Regions from separate parts of the Shewanella sp. OMA3-2 genome, predicted to be linked through region 3. Evidence: predicted binding sites of a transcription regulator. Region 3 holds the regulator's gene; each other region holds the start of a gene.

Region 1 (5,368 bases), 1.1 Mb from region 3:
GCAAAAGCAGAAGGTCAATATGTTGCTCAAATTTGCCAACAATATAATTTATCTTACGATAATGATACGTCAACTTGTCTAAAGCAATAGTGAGTCAGTACAGAACGAAATACCGCTCTCACGATAGATGTAATAATTGCCCTGACTTTGGTCGGGGCTTTTACTTATGGGAATGTAAGGTTCGACTCATAGACCATTTTTAAGTCAATACAAGTATTAATTAAAATGGGAATCGTGCACTTAATTTAGGGTAAGTTAGCTTTAACACTTTAGGTTTAGTCGAGAACTTTTTCCCCTCGGGCTTTTTATTGCCAGAAGGCACAAACGGGAGCTCATCTTCATTGCGATCTTCATATAACTGGCCGGCAACTAAATCGTAATCTTCAATAAAGGGATATGCATAATTATCTTTTAATGGCCAATCAGCCAAATCACCTAAGCTATCCGGTTGAGCAATAATTTTGTCATACCATTCTTGACCCAATGACAAAATAAAACACCGAAACTCAGTAAAGGCATAATCAGAATCACACCCAGTCACAATATAAGCAGCTCCCCAAATAGCCCATTGGTAGCTTCGACGTAATTGTTGGCCAAACATTTTATCAAATGCCTTTAATGACTCATCATCTAAAGAATCGAGTGACTGCTGTAATTGCTGCACGATTTGTTCAGAAGACTGATCAGCTTGAGTGCGGGTAACCAGTTGCCAAAATTGTGTTTCAGTCATTGAACTTTCCCAATATCCACTAAATTACGATATTCTATCCTAAATACACTCAATCAAGTGAACAAAATGACACAGGTTAAGCGCCCTTTGGGGATTATATTACTGATTGCTTTATACACCTTATTTACCCTTATCGCCCTTTGGCGCGCGACTCAACATGCGGCTTTCGACATACTAACCCTTGGGGTTTTACCCGTTTTAGTGGGCCTATTGATGCAGGCAAAATGGGCTAAAATAGTGCTGTTTTTTCATCTAGGATTGCAAACCTTAGTGTTAATTGCGATGGGCACAACTGCATTGATCGCGTTTCAAATTACTCCTGAAGACGTGATAATTGAATTTAATGGCCAAATCATTCCGATTTGGATGGTGACATGCACAGCAACAAGCCTAATTACCTTACAATGGTGGGCTGCACTAAACCATAAAGTCCGTCAGTATCTGAATCATTCCAGCGCTTAAAGACCCAGTGAACACTGATTTCTGAGGACGTATTTGATGATAATGTACTTAATGTGTATATGCTATAATCTATCTAGTTGCAACCAATAATAAAGAGTTTAATAAATGCACAGTTTATCCCCTAGCGAATTATCTATTTTATTGCTTGAGCCGTCTGAGACTCAACGAAAAATCATCATGTCTCACTTACAACAAGAAGGCGTTGTCAGCATTCAAACCGCCACCACTCTGGCTGATGCCAAAGCCATTATTGCTCGTCATAAGCCTGACTTAATTACCAGTGCATTACATTTTTCAGATGGCGAAGCGACAGATTTACTGGCTTATATCAAGCAAAAGCCAGAATACCAAGATATTCAGTTTATGTTGGTGTCGAGTGAATGCCGCCGCGAACAACTTGAAATTTTTAGACAGTCCGGTGTAGTAGCTATTTTACCAAAGCCTTTTAATGCCGATCATTTAGCTCGCGCATTAAATTCAACCATAGATTTAATCAGTAATGACGAATTAGATTTGAGCCATTTTGATGTGCATAACCTAAGAGTTCTGGTAGTTGATGATAGTCGTTTAGCACGTAACGTGATCAAAAGGACTATTGGTAATTTAGGCATAAGAATTATTACGGAAGCAGAAGATGGTCAACAAGCGATTAATTTAATGCAGCATAATATGTATGATTTAGTGATTACCGATTACAACATGCCCAGTGTTGATGGATTAGCACTAACACAATATATTCGTAATGAAAGCCAACAGTCACACATTCCTATTTTAATGGTCTCCTCTGAGGCTAATGACACCCATTTAAGTAACGTATCCAGTGCTGGAGTGAATGCCCTTTGTGATAAGCCTTTTGAACCTAATTTAGTCAAACGGATCTTATATCAACTGCTCGAAGAGTAACATAGTGCGCATTTCACACTCTTTTTACTCTTTTATCGGACAAAATACTTTTAAAGCGTCAACGCTTATGGCATGTTAACCACGTTTTGAAACATTTCTATGGAAAGCAGAGAATATCAATATGAACAAAAGTGAACTGATTGCAAAAATTGCTGAAAACGCAGATCTAACTAAAGCAGAAGCTGGCCGTGCATTAAAATCATTTGAAGCAGCGGTAACTGAAGCAATGAAAAACGGCGAAAAAATTTCTATCGTTGGTTTTGGATCATTTGAAACCTCACAACGTGCTGCACGTACTGGTCGTAATCCGCAAACCGGTAAAGAAATCCAAATTGCTGCTGCAACTGTGCCTAAGTTCAAAGCAGGTAAAACGTTAAAAGATAGCGTTAACTAAAAATATGTTAATTGTTGTTTTTAAAAACCTCCTTTTGGAGGTTTTTTTATACCCGAATTTCAGTCAACTTGCCCTCCCCAAAATAGTTTACCCTGTAACAAATCATCATCCTGCCAATACAAAAGCATATCATTTTCCAAGCAACGTCTAGCTCCCCTCGCGTTCGCTACGCAAACTTAGTCTAGTGCCCAAACCAAGTGCAATGTCGCACCATGACAAAGCAACAAACATGTTAAAAATGGCTAAATAAATCTAACCACCTAATATAAAACAAGTTTTAATCTTGGCACACGCTTCGCTTAATTCAATACAGATAAACCAACATTTACTAGCCTGTCTCGATATATGAAGTATTCACGTCCTGACATACACGGTATGTAAATGCATAATAAACCTTGAGGAAAGATGATGAAAAAATCACTATTACAAGCCGTTACATTATCAAGCACGCTACTGCTTAGCAGCACAGCTTTTGCCGAAGTCTCCGCTAATATTGGCGCGACATCTAACTACTTATGGCGAGGAGTCACCCAGACAGATGGTGCTGTAGCGGTACAGGGTGGAATTGATTACGCACACGAATCTGGTTTTTATGCTGGCACTTGGGCATCAAATGTTGATTTTGGTGACGCAGCAACCTATGAAGCTGACTTTTATGCTGGATATTCAGGTGAATTCGGTGAAGATTTCACTTATGACGTGAGTTATTTATATTACGCTTATCCAGATGCTGACAGCAGCTATGATTTTGGTGAAATAACATTTTTACTTGGTTGGAAATGGCTAGAACTCGGTTATTCAAAAGTCGTTAATGCAGACTCAGATGTCTCTGGTGCTGACAGCGAAACTGATTGGAGTTACTTGCAAGCCAATGTCAGCTTTCCTTTAACAGAAAAAGTCAGCCTAGGCGTACATTATGGATATTCACAAGGCGATGTGGTTAAAAATATCTTTAGCGAAACTTATTCTGACTACAATGTGTCACTAAGCGCTGATACCGATGTCGGCACCGTCTCTTTCATGGTATCTAACACAGATTTAGCAGATGATGATGCTAAAGTTGTTTTAGGTTATTCATACAGCTTTGATCTATAACAGTACTACCATGTTAATTATTTACTAGCCTGCAAAGTAAGCAATTAACATTAGTGTGTTAAATTGCCTTAACGCCACCTTTGGGTGGCGTTTGTGTATTAAAAATTCAGCTCCAAAGATCAACATCCCCAATATAATTGCCAAATACCTAAAAAGCACAAAGCCACTCCTTCCTATCTTTAACGCTCAATTAGCTTGTAAGTAAATAACTGCTAAGCTCAAATCATGAAGGTAAAAAAAACTGTTCATATCGAACAATATATTTTGCTTTTCTAAGGATAATTTTTTAGTTAGAAAGAGCTCATTGGTTTAGTACTGTTGTTTACCATTGGTTATGAGGGTTTTATTATGGCTAATATCACTGAAAGAGTGCCTGACGATACAGAAATTGAAGCGATGACTTCACCAAGAAGTGCTAAAGGAGCAGAGAATCTGCAACATAAACGTCAGATAAAAAGGCGTTTAGAAGATTTTCTTGAACAAGCACAGCTTAGAAAAGCCATTGGTGATGACGACTTCTTCTAGTCGCATAACCATCACACCAATAAAAAACCATCGTTACAACTGCTATTGGTAAGCCGTTAACACGATGGTTTATTATTTTAATCGCTGTAAAAACTCAATCCTTAAGACAATCGATTAAATTTTTGTTGCTGATTTTGAGTCAACAATTGCTCCTCCCCTAAAGAAGCTTTAAACATAGTTAACAAAGCTTCTATCGAAATTGCGATTAAGATGGTGGAAATAAAGCAGGTTATCGTTCGCCGTGTTGAGCTATGACGAAATATATCTTTATGCATTAACACTTCTTCTTCCAAAATCGTTTTACCCAAGTCGAAAATGGCCAGAGCAAGGATCAGAAAAATAATAATACCAAAAAGCAGTAACGGATCATTTTGCGCAGGCTGAGCCAGCAATCGATAATAAGGACTAGTAATATAACGGCTACTGTCTTGCTCCGCTAAACCGGTAAAATAGGGACGATGGCTTCTGTCGGTATCACGCCCCTTAGCAGATAATTTAACTTTGCCTTGAGACACCACAAGATTGTCGCTCACTTGAGTGCCATTTTTATCAAGTAGATACAGCAATTGCACAAAAGGATAGCTCTTAGCTAGCCCAGTAAACACCTTGTCTGAAGTAGGATGATGAAATATCGATGCATCACTTAACCCTAATATAATGGAATCCAATAATTCATGAATAACCGATTCATGCTCATGATAACGTGCAATAACACTTAAAAAACTCATTGCAGCCATATACCACTCCCTCTTTAGCATAAGATGTTAAAGCAGTGATTACGCCAACTAATTGTCATAACAAATTCAATAACTTAAAAATAAATGCATCTTATTTAGATCTCAAACCTGTGCAATTGCACCGAATTAATCCATGGCAGATGAAAATTTTCAATTGGTGAAACCAAGCAATTAATGAGAACATTGGCTCACTTTGCTACGATTTATCAAACCATAGGTAATGCAATGTCTGATGCTTTAACTCGTTATCAACAAGATATTCGCCGTTTTTCGGATGAGTTAATCCGTATACAAGCACCGATTAAAATCCTCGACACCATTAAATGGCCACGTGAAATCGAAGACAAATTTTTAGCCAAACAAACCAAAGTATTACCAGAAATTAGCACTGACTTTTATGACTCTATCCCACTGTCTTTCAATACAGATAAAACCCAACAAGACTTAAAAGGCCTTCGTTCTGCAATTGAAAAAGGCTTAGGAAAGAAAGACAAACTAGGCAAAATACTCATCGCCAACGTC
Region 2 (5,368 bases), 730 kb from region 3:
TTATATCAACACAATTCGCACTAACATAATTAGTGCAGTAAAAAAGTTATTATCTGATCTGTAATATCGTCTGATTCAAAGTATTATTCACTTCGAGCGTACGAGAGTTGGCTTGGAAGTTACGTTGCGCGGAAATCAAATCGACTAATTCAGTGGTTAAATCGACATTTGATTGCTCAAGCGATGAAGATCGAATACTGCCAAAGGTGCCACTATTCGCTTCACCAGCTAACGCGGGGCCTGACTCTAAGCTCGCCTTCCAAGCGGTATTCCCTACCTGAGTTAATCCTTGCTCATTTGCAAAACGAACTAAAGCAACTCTAGATAAGGGTACGGTTGAACCATTACTATAGCTAGCTGAAACCATACCATCGGCACCAATACCTACGTTAGTTAATCTACCCACAGTGGTACCATCTTGAGTTAACTCAGTCACTTCAAATGGTGAAGCATATTGAGTTGGTTTGTTAAAGTTAACCGCCACTGCTTGAGTACCGTCGGCACCAGGACCTAATACATTTGCACCGCTGACACCCAGAGTTTGAGTTTTAATTATCGCAGGATCTGTCCCAGTATAAGCACCTGCATCATTAAACCTCATCACAGACCCAGTCCAGCCACCTGCAGTTTGAGCATTTCTTATCCCATCAGGAATTCCGTCACCAGTAGTATCAACACTATACTGTCCAGCTGGGCCCTCTAAATTAACAGGTTTACCGTCAACAGCGTAATAAGCCACCCAGTTACTTTCACCAGTATAGGCACCATTTTCTGGCTTAATAAAATAGGTCGTCATAATATGTGACTCACCCAATGAGTCATAAATAGTCACTGAAGTAGAATTATTAAAGGTATCAGGATCGTTAGGGTCAAATGCTGCAGGGTCAACTGCTGCTTCGCCAACGTTAAGGTTCATCTGTAACCCTACACTTCCTGACATAACTGGACGACCTGCGGTATCAGGAATTTTAATTGCCTGAGTCGTGGTTAAACTCACTGATGTAGAGTTACCATTTTTATCTACTGGAAAGCCCTGCAAGAAGTTACCTGCTGAGTCAACCATATAGTTATTTGAATCAACTTTAAACGCACCAGCTCGGGTAAATGATTGGTCACGAGTGCCAAGCTCAGATGAGGTTACAAAAAATCCCCCCCGCTTATCGCCATATCTAAAGAGTTATTAGTAAGTTGCAAGCTACCCTGATGGAATTGTTGTGCAACTTGAGTAGTGGCTACGCCACCACCGACTGCCGTTTTGCTATTAGAAAAAATAGAGTTGGCATACACATCTGCAAATTCAGCACGAGACTCCTTAAAGCCTATAGTATTGACGTTTGCTATGTTATTAGCTGTAGTATTTAGATCTTTTTGAGCGGCTGCGATACCACTTAATGCGATGTTAAAAGACATATTTCACCTCGAGTAATCAGGTTTTCTTTAATGACAATTTCTTGTCACAAGTTTTATTAAATTTAAGATTCAGACACCGCAAGTACATCGGTTAACTTAATACCACCAATACCGCGAAGGTTAAGAATCGCCCCAGTTGCTGCTGTACCTAGTGAAACACTCGTCACATGTGCATAAGTAGAAACAGGTAAATCTTGAGATTGTCCGTCCACTTTACCGCTAGCTTTGATGGCATAAGTACCTTCAACTACCGGTTTACCATTTTTATCTAAACCATCCCATGCAACATCGACGTTTCCGCCTGCACGGCCATCAATATCAAAGGTTTTAATTAGCTGTCCAGCCTCATCTTCAATACGGATGGTGATCTTATCAATCGACTCCGGTGTACTAACCACCCCTTTAATCTCAGGGCTTGCTGGGGTAATAGCGCCAGTATCAGATGGGATCAACACTTTGCGTCCCACTAAACTTGAGGCTTGTAATGCTTGGCTTGAACTCATTACACCATTAAGATTTAGAATTTCTTTATTTAAGTTTGAAATACCATCAACCGTTGAAAACGAAGCCATTTGAGCAATCATTTGATCATTATCAACGGGCTTAAAAGGATCTTGCATCGAAAGCTGCTGACTGAGCAGAGCAAAAAAATCTTCTTGCTTAAGCATTTGATCTTTTGCAGCAGGTGTTTCAGGCGCATCAGGTAAACGAATACCGTCTAAAAAAGGATTACCCGTTGTGGTCGTTGTCGAATTAGACTGAACAGTATTTTTACTGACAGTGCTGCTATTAGATGATGTCGATGCCTGTTGTGGCAAAGACTGGCTACTATAGGGATTAACGAGGCTCATAATTTACCTCCTGCAATTCTCATGTTATTTACCCATTCGAAGTGTTTGTTGCAACATGGTTTTAGCTGCATCTGCGACTTGAACATTCATTTGATAAGAGCGAGAAGCTGAAATCATGTCAGCCATTTCTTCCATAACATTTACATTTGGCTTGTAAATAAATCCATCACCATCCGCCATAGGATGATCTGGCGAATATTCTTTTATCAATGGCTTATCACTTTCAACAATACCGCTTACATTAACGCGATGAGCACCTGACTGCTGATTATTGGCCTTTGACATTTCAGCCTCAAATACAGGGTGTCTAGCACGATAAGTTTTATCTATACTACTAGAGACCGAGTCCGCATTCGCAATATTACTCGCTGTGGTATTTAAACGGACAGACTGTGCTGTCATACCTGAGCCGGCGACATTGAATATATTAAATAAGCTCATAATTAATCACCTCGTAGTGCTTTACGCATACCTGAAAACTTACTTTCTAAGAACCCCAATGACATTTGGTATTCAATAGAGTTTTGCATAAAGGCTGATTGTTCTTGTTGCATATCAACCGTATTTCCATCGCCAGTATCTGGCTGATTGGGGACGCGGAATTTGACATGTTGTTGACTGAGCGCTGTTAAATCAAAATGCTTTTCATTAGTGGCACTCATCGTTAACCCTTTCTGACGAGAGCTAGCTGCTTGCATTGCTGAGGAAAAGTCAACATCACGCGCCTTATACCCTGGAGTATTCGCATTCGCTATGTTACTGGATAGCACTTCAGCGCGTTGCGCTCTAACACCAAGGGAGTATTGATGTACTCCAAGTGCATTATCAAAATTAATCGCCATAAAATTGCCTCCATCAGCTAACTGATAGTTATAAAGCAAAGGTTATGCCAATTATTTAATCGATGGGAGTATATATAGAAAGGCAAGCATGTGTTTAAAGTAACACATGCTTTTCAATGGGTTAAATCAGTTTTTCTTTTGGTAGTAGATACCTGGGTTGCAGCGAACCATGTCAAACTCTTCGGTTAATCCGGAAATAGATTCTGACGCACCAAGAAATAAAATCCCTTTTGGGTTTAAAGCGGCAGCAAATTGCCGCAAAATTTTAGCCTTTGCCTCTGGAGCAAAATAAATCAACACATTACGACAAAAAATAATATCGTATTTACCCAAAAGAGTATAACTTTCAAGTAAGTTATGTGCTCTAAAGTTCACCAATCGCTTAACGTTATCTTTGACTTTCATATTGCCATTAGGCAAAGCATCAAAAAACTGACGTTTACGCTCTTCTGATAATCCACGCGCCAATGCTAAGCCATCATATTCTGCATTTTTACAGCGCTCTAACATAGAAGGCGACAAATCTGTCGCTTGAATAGTCACGCCACCAGGTAACGCACCAGGCTTGCGCTGTTGGTATTCTAATGCAGTCATTGCCAATGAGTACGGCTCTTGACCTGAAGAACATGCTGCAGACCAAATACGTAATGAACGACCTAGCTTAGAATATTCAGGTAACAAAGTGTTATACAATAAATCAAATGGATAACGGTCTCGAAACCACAATGTTTCATTAGTTGTCATCGCATCAATCACTTCCGTACGCAACTGACGCTCAGTAGGCTTCATTGAATGCTTAACCACCTCTGATAACGAGGGTAGATTGTACTTGCCCATTAATGGTGCTAAACGGCTTCGCACTAAATATTGCTTGTTTTCACCTAAAACAATGCCGCTGTGTTGCTCTAGAAACAACCTAAATTGATTATATTCTGCTTCTGCGAGTGATTTATCTGTCACTTTCACATCCTAATATAATGAGTGATGTTTACCCTACCATTAGGGCTTTTACGCATAATTAACATTCATGAATTTTCCATGCCAGCCTACTGCGTTCAATAGACAAAATATTACAAACTTAAATGTTTATTTACTGCAGCAGCTAATTCATCTGGATTAAATTTAGCAATAAAGTCATTTGCGCCTACTTTTTGTACCATTGCCTGGTTAAATACCCCGCTTAAAGAGGTGTGTAGCACAACCTTAATATTTTTTAACTTCGGGTCATCTCTAATTTCAGCAGTAAGGGTATATCCGTCCATTTCTGGCATTTCAATATCGGAGATAATCAATGGAATTTCCAACGATACATCGTCCATTTCTTTCGCTATAGCCTTGAGTTTATTCAGTGCTTCTCGACCATCTTTAGCGGTATCAATTTGCAAATTTAAAGACTCAAGCGAGCGAATAATTTGCTTACGGGCAACAGCAGAATCATCTATCACCATTACATGATAATTCTGTTCACGGTCAATTGTTAACTGTTCACTAACTTCTTGGCTAATGGCCGTTTTAACCGGTGAAATTTCATCTAGAATTTTTTCTACGTCTAAAATTTCAACTAATTCACCTTCAATTTCAGTAACAGCTGTCAGATAAGAATAACGTCCAGCGCCTTTAGGTGGAGGCAAAATGGCAGCCCAATTCATGTTGATAATACGCTCAACAGAGCTGACCAAAAAACCTTGAACACTGCGATTGTATTCTGAAATAATAATGAAGCAATTCTCAGTTGAAGCCAGCGGACGTCCACCTGTCGCAGCGCTTAAATCAATAACTGAAATAGTCGCGCCACGAATGTGTGCAACTCCTTTAACAAACGGGCTCAGTTTAGGTAACTTAGTTAAAGGAGGGCATTGAAGCACCTCTTTAACTTTAAACACGTTAATACCAAAACGTTGACGACCATTAAGTTTAAACAACAGTAACTCTAATCGGTTTTGGCCAACTAATTGAGTACGTTTGTTGACTGATTCCATGATACTCGACATAACACTGCCTTTTTTATTAAATATCCGAATTAATAGATACTAGCTTGTTTTACCTAAAAACATAAATCGAATAATGATTTGCAATACTTTAAAGGAATTTAATTTACCCCCTCAACTACTGATTATTCAATTATGCACTGGGCCATGCCATATTTTACCATGGGCATGATTCTTGCTTTAATATTATATCAACCACATTAGACGAATAAATAACTAGAGAAGTCAATATATTGTCACTACAGCTTAGACTATTATGGGTAATTTCATTTCCACT
Region 3 (5,368 bases):
AGTAAAGTGACAGGAAACGTAATCCGTTACAATATCAATGCCCAAGAGCTTATCGCGGAGAGTACCGGTAAAGGTGAAGATCGTGTGATTACCATTATTCAGCCGGAAAACTTCCAAAATGATGCATCACCCGCACAAAAACTACCTGAAATTCCGTTAAAAAAGCAAGGTAACCAATGACCCAAATTACCTTAACAGCTGAGAATTTAGCTAAAAGCTATAAAAATCGTCAAGTGGTTAAAAGTGTCAGTTTAACCGTAAAAACTGGCCAGATTGTTGGGCTACTAGGTCCCAATGGCGCAGGTAAAACCACGACGTTTTATATGGTTGTTGGCTTAGTCAAAAGTGACCATGGCCGCATTTTAATCGATGACGATGACTTAACCGCTGATCCAATGCATTTACGGGCGCGAAAAGGTATTGGCTACTTACCCCAAGAAGCCAGTATTTTTAGAAAACTCACCGTGCACGATAATATTATGGCTGTCTTGCAAACCCGTAAATCGATGACTCCAGACGAGCGGATCCAGGAACTTGAACATCTTTTAGAAGAATTTCATATCACCCATATTCGCGATAGTTTAGGTATGTCACTATCTGGCGGCGAAAGACGACGGGTAGAAATTGCCCGCGCTTTAGCAGCCAACCCTAAATTTATACTATTAGATGAGCCCTTTGCTGGTGTTGACCCTATTTCAGTGATTGATATTAAAAAAATTATTCTGCAACTCAAACACCGTGGTCTAGGGGTATTAATTACCGACCATAACGTCCGTGAAACACTTGATGTGTGCGAGCGTGCATATATCGTTAGTCAGGGTAATTTAATTGCCGAAGGAACTCCTACTGAAGTACTAAACAATCAACAAGTTCGGGCTGTATACTTAGGGGAACAATTCAAGCTATAGTGAATCTAAAGAGGCTCTGAAACACTTGCTTAACATTGTATTCTGGTGGCTGAGCTATCTGATGATAGAGTTAATCGCTCATATGTAACTAAAGTCAGAGCATTTGTTAAAAAATTTGCGACTCTCACTCACTTTAACCAGTGAGACGCCGAATTATTCTAGGGATCAGCAGTAATGAAAGCTTCACTCCAACTTAAAATGGGTCAGCACCTCACTATGACCCCACAACTGCAACAAGCGATTCGTTTGTTGCAGTTATCGTCTTTGGAGTTACAGCAAGAAATTCAACAAGCATTAGATTCCAACCCTTTGCTTGAAATGGAAGATGAATTTTCAGTACTTAGCGATAAAAATGAAAACTCAAAAGACCTGTCAGACACTGACTTCAACGAAGTCAGTGTCCCTGTTGTCGAAAAAGACACTTCAAATATCGATACCGCAGAGTCAATGACTAAAGAGCAAATGTCTGACGATCTGCCAATGGATACCACTTGGGATGAAGTGTACAGCGCCTCCCCAATGGCAAGCCCAGGTTCGGGGTCAGGCAGCATGCCAAATGATGACATGCCTTTCCAGGGTGAAACATCTGAAGGCTTGTATGAACATCTAGAATGGCAAAAAAATCTGACTCCCTTTTCTGAAACAGACTTAGCTATCGCAACTGCGATTATTGATGCTATTGATGACACTGGCTATCTCACCCAAAGTACCGAAGACATTTTAGAGGCCATGGGCGATGACTCTGTCGAACTAGACGAAGTAGAAGCTGTGCTAAAGCGCATACAACATTTTGATCCACTTGGTGTTGCCTCACGCAGCTTAAGTGAATGCTTGTTGATTCAACTTGTTCAGTTTGCACCAAACACACCACATATTGATAATGCCAGAATGTTAATCAAAGATTATTTAGATTTGATTGCTGGGCGTGATTTTCGCACCTTAATGCGTAAAACAAAGCTAAAAGAAGATGAGCTGCGCGAAGCAATTGAATTAATACAATCTTTAAATCCACGTCCTGGCACCATGATCACTCCACCAGATGATGAATATGTTATCCCAGATGTGTCAGTAACCAAAAAGAATGGCCGTTGGGTAGTTGAGTTGAACCCTGACAACATGCCAAAAATAGGCATCAATCAACAATATGCTGCCATGGCAAAAAGCAGCAAAAGCTCAACAGACACTCAATTTATTCGAGGCCACTTACAAGAAGCCAAATGGTTCATCAAAAGCTTAGAAAGCCGTAGCGATACCTTGCTTAAAGTATCAAATTGTATTGTGCAATTTCAGCAAGGTTTTTTTGAATACGGCGCAGAAGCCATGAAACCTATGGTGTTGAATGACATAGCTGAAGCTGTCGAAATGCATGAATCAACTATCTCGCGTGTCACCACACAAAAGTATATGCATACACCACGCGGACTATTCGAACTTAAGTATTTTTTTTCTAGCCATGTAAGCACCGACGATGGCGGAGAGTGCTCATCGACAGCAATTAGAGCCTTTATTAAAAAGCTGGTTGCAGCTGAAAACCAGAAAAAGCCATTAAGTGACAGTAAAATGGCTGATCTTCTGGCTGAACAAGGGATTAATGTTGCACGTCGCACTATCGCAAAATATCGCGAAGCGATGATGATCCCTCCCTCAAACCAACGTAAGAGCTTATAATCTACCTAGGCAATTGGAGGATAAATATGCACATCACCTTAGCGGGTCACCATATTGAAATTACTGAATCACTGAGAGAATATGTTACAAATAAGTTTACAAAACTTGAACGACATTTCGATCAGATCAATAATGTCCAAGTAGTATTGAATGTCGAAAAGCAGTTACAGAAAGCTGAAGCAAAAGTCAGCCTAAATGGCACTGAAGTATTTGCCACTGCTGAACATGCTGACATGTATCACGCCATAGACGCCCTGATTGACAAGCTCGATCGTCAGGTCATTAAACATAAAGAGAAATTAACTAAACATTAATGATGGAACTTAGTACCATCCTGCAGCCGGAATGCACCTCCTGTGCCACACCGGGCAGTAAGAAAAAGGTACTGGAACTTATCAGCGATTTAGTCGCTGCCCAGTACCCATCCCTCTCCTCACAAGAGATTTTTGAAAGCCTAGTGGCTAGAGAAAAAATGGGTAGCACAGGAATCGGCTCTGGCATTGCAATTCCGCATGGACGACTCACGACCATCGAGCGCCCTATCGCCGTTTTTGTAAAGTGCGAAGAGGCTATTTCATTTGATGCTATAGACAAACAACCTGTGGATCTCTTATTTGCACTTTTAGTACCCGCTGATCAATGCCAACAGCATCTGAGTACTTTATCCTTAATGGCAGAAAAATTGTCAGATAAACATATCCTTAAACAGTTACGTAAAGCGAGTAACGCAACCGAACTTTACCAGGTCATCACAACATGAAATTAGTTATTGTATCCGGTCGTTCAGGCTCGGGTAAATCTGTCGCACTAAGAGTACTAGAAGACCTAGGCTACTATTGTGTTGATAACTTACCATTACCTTTGATTGGACGGCTCTTAGAGCAGCTTAGAAACACCAATGAACTGGTGGCGATTAGTGTTGATGTTAGAAATATAGAAGAGCAAGGTAAAGTATTAAAGCAGCAGCTTGCGTGGTTATCTAACGATACTGAAATTATTAGCTTTTTTTACAAGCAAGTGATGAAGCCCTGTTAAAACGATACAGTGAAACCCGAAGACTGCACCCTTTATCGAAAAAGAATATGTCCTTACAGGATGCTATTCAATTTGAAGGTGAATTACTCGCGCCTATTTCTGAATATGTAGATCATTTTATCGACACCTCAAAGTTGAATATTTATCAACTGAGTGATCAAGTACGCGAAATTCTAATGGGCAGTGTTGATAAAGAGCTGGTCATCAACTTTGAATCATTTGGTTTTAAATATGGTATGCCCGCTGAAGCCGACTTTATGTTCGACGTACGTTTTTTACCTAACCCACATTGGGAAATAGAATTACGTCCCTTTACTGGATTAGATAAGCCAGTGCAAGAATTTCTTGGGCAGCAACCTTTGGTAAACAAGTTCATTTGGCAAATAGAAAACCTATTTGAAACATGGATGCCTCACTTAGAGCGCAACAACCGTAGCTACTTAACCATAGCTATTGGCTGCACCGGTGGTCAGCATCGCTCAGTTTATATAGCAGATCAACTTGCTAAACGATTTTCAAATAGTAAAAAGCATGTTGTTCAAGCAAGGCATAGAGAGCTTACAAATAAGCATAAATAATGGCGATTGTGTTACTTGTCGGAGCTTAATTAAATGAGTATTTTACAGCGTCAAGTCATCATATCAAACAAGCTTGGATTACACGCTCGAGCAGCCACCAAACTGGCCATTCTTGCTAATGCATTTAATGCCAATGTTACCTTAATCCAAGGTGAAAAAAGGGCCTGTGCAGCCAGTGTATTAGGCTTATTAATGTTGGAAAGTGGCATAGGTAAAACTATAGATATCACAGCAGAAGGCCCAGATGCACAATCTGCACTTGATGCTATATGCAATTTAATTAATGACAAATTTGAAGAAGGCTGTTGATCCAAATTTCTTTTCTTGTCATTGAGTCCAATTTTCAACATAAATTAATATAAACTTTGTTTAAAACTTGCCTCCCACAATTAGTGCAATTGCACCAATATCTTGCATCCCCCCTACAATCACCATACAAACAAAAAACATAACCGCCTGAAAATAAACAAAAATTAAAATATAAAATAGTTGGTATGTTCTTTTCATATAGAAACCTACACTCATAAAGTGGTATTTAATTTAATGCTAACGAAACTTGTCGGAGAGAAAATTATGCGAAATACACAATTAACCTTAAATACGATTAATATTATTTTTGAACATACTCTTAAATTAGTTAGCGCAATTTTTACTAAGGTTCAGCAGCACTATACATTCTTTACCAATGTTGGTTTTAGTCAGTGGGAAGTGGAACAAAGATAAATATCTAGATTAACCAAGTGGACTTTGACTATGAAAAAATATCTAAGCAACCGTTATCCTGACACACTGATCAGTGAAGTGATAAACCAGATCACTCATCATAATCGCTTGTTATCAGTAGTCGCCAAAGAATATGGCGTGTCATCTCGAGTGGTTTACCAATGGGTAAAACTAACCACTGAACCTGTTGAGATTAAAAAAGATTTACTCACAGAACAAATAGCGTCTTTACAACGGCAAATACAAAACTTGAATAAACAATTGCAAATGATTGCATAAACCAGTTTCGGCAAGGGTGTTTGGATATATTCAATTATTCCCCAGTAATGGGATATATCAATGCAAACAACAACCACACATAATAATATGGCGCTAGAAGCCTAAAAGTGACGCACTTACCCCCTTGCCACTTTATCTACTCCAATGCCTAGGCTAAACACCATTTAGTCTCCCTCA

Evidence for each region. The regulator sigma-54, encoded in region 3, starts transcription at its own class of promoters, with help from an activator protein. The targets are predictions, from matches to a motif close to GTTGGCACGNNNNTNGNNT.
Region 1: L0B17_RS04630 (TorF family putative porin) is a predicted target of sigma-54. The motif match lies at 2,772-2,790, and genes of this name have one in related genera.
Region 2: flgB (flagellar basal body rod protein FlgB) is a predicted target of sigma-54. The motif match lies at 3,137-3,155, and genes of this name have one in related genera.

What each region holds. Positions count from the first base shown of each region.
Region 1 covers NZ_CP090974.1:1,040,326-1,045,693, reverse strand. The annotation lists gene L0B17_RS04655 (hypothetical protein) at 1-90, shown strand, start outside; gene L0B17_RS04650 (DUF4240 domain-containing protein) at 221-730, opposite strand; gene L0B17_RS04645 (hypothetical protein) at 797-1,192, shown strand; gene L0B17_RS04640 (response regulator) at 1,298-2,095, shown strand; gene L0B17_RS04635 (HU family DNA-binding protein) at 2,217-2,489, shown strand; gene L0B17_RS04630 (TorF family putative porin) at 2,898-3,584, shown strand; gene L0B17_RS04625 (PA3496 family putative envelope integrity protein) at 3,933-4,109, shown strand; gene L0B17_RS04620 (hypothetical protein) at 4,211-4,846, opposite strand; gene L0B17_RS04615 (flavohemoglobin expression-modulating QEGLA motif protein) at 5,072-5,368, shown strand, end outside.
Region 2 covers NZ_CP090974.1:3,309,505-3,314,872, forward strand. The annotation lists partial or broken gene flgE (flagellar hook protein FlgE) at 50-1,410, opposite strand; gene flgD (flagellar hook assembly protein FlgD) at 1,473-2,261, opposite strand; gene flgC (flagellar basal body rod protein FlgC) at 2,286-2,702, opposite strand; gene flgB (flagellar basal body rod protein FlgB) at 2,705-3,103, opposite strand; gene L0B17_RS14615 (CheR family methyltransferase) at 3,230-4,069, opposite strand; gene L0B17_RS14620 (chemotaxis protein CheV) at 4,174-5,094, opposite strand.
Region 3 covers NZ_CP090974.1:4,040,347-4,045,714, forward strand. The annotation lists gene lptA (lipopolysaccharide transport periplasmic protein LptA) at 1-180, shown strand, start outside; gene lptB (LPS export ABC transporter ATP-binding protein) at 177-908, shown strand; gene L0B17_RS17830 (RNA polymerase factor sigma-54) at 1,083-2,576, shown strand; gene hpf (ribosome hibernation-promoting factor, HPF/YfiA family) at 2,603-2,890, shown strand; gene ptsN (PTS IIA-like nitrogen regulatory protein PtsN) at 2,893-3,336, shown strand; partial or broken gene rapZ (RNase adapter RapZ) at 3,333-4,189, shown strand; gene L0B17_RS17850 (HPr family phosphocarrier protein) at 4,223-4,498, shown strand; gene L0B17_RS17855 (hypothetical protein) at 4,559-4,696, opposite strand; gene L0B17_RS17860 (hypothetical protein) at 4,763-4,912, shown strand; gene L0B17_RS17865 (transposase) at 4,943-5,191, shown strand.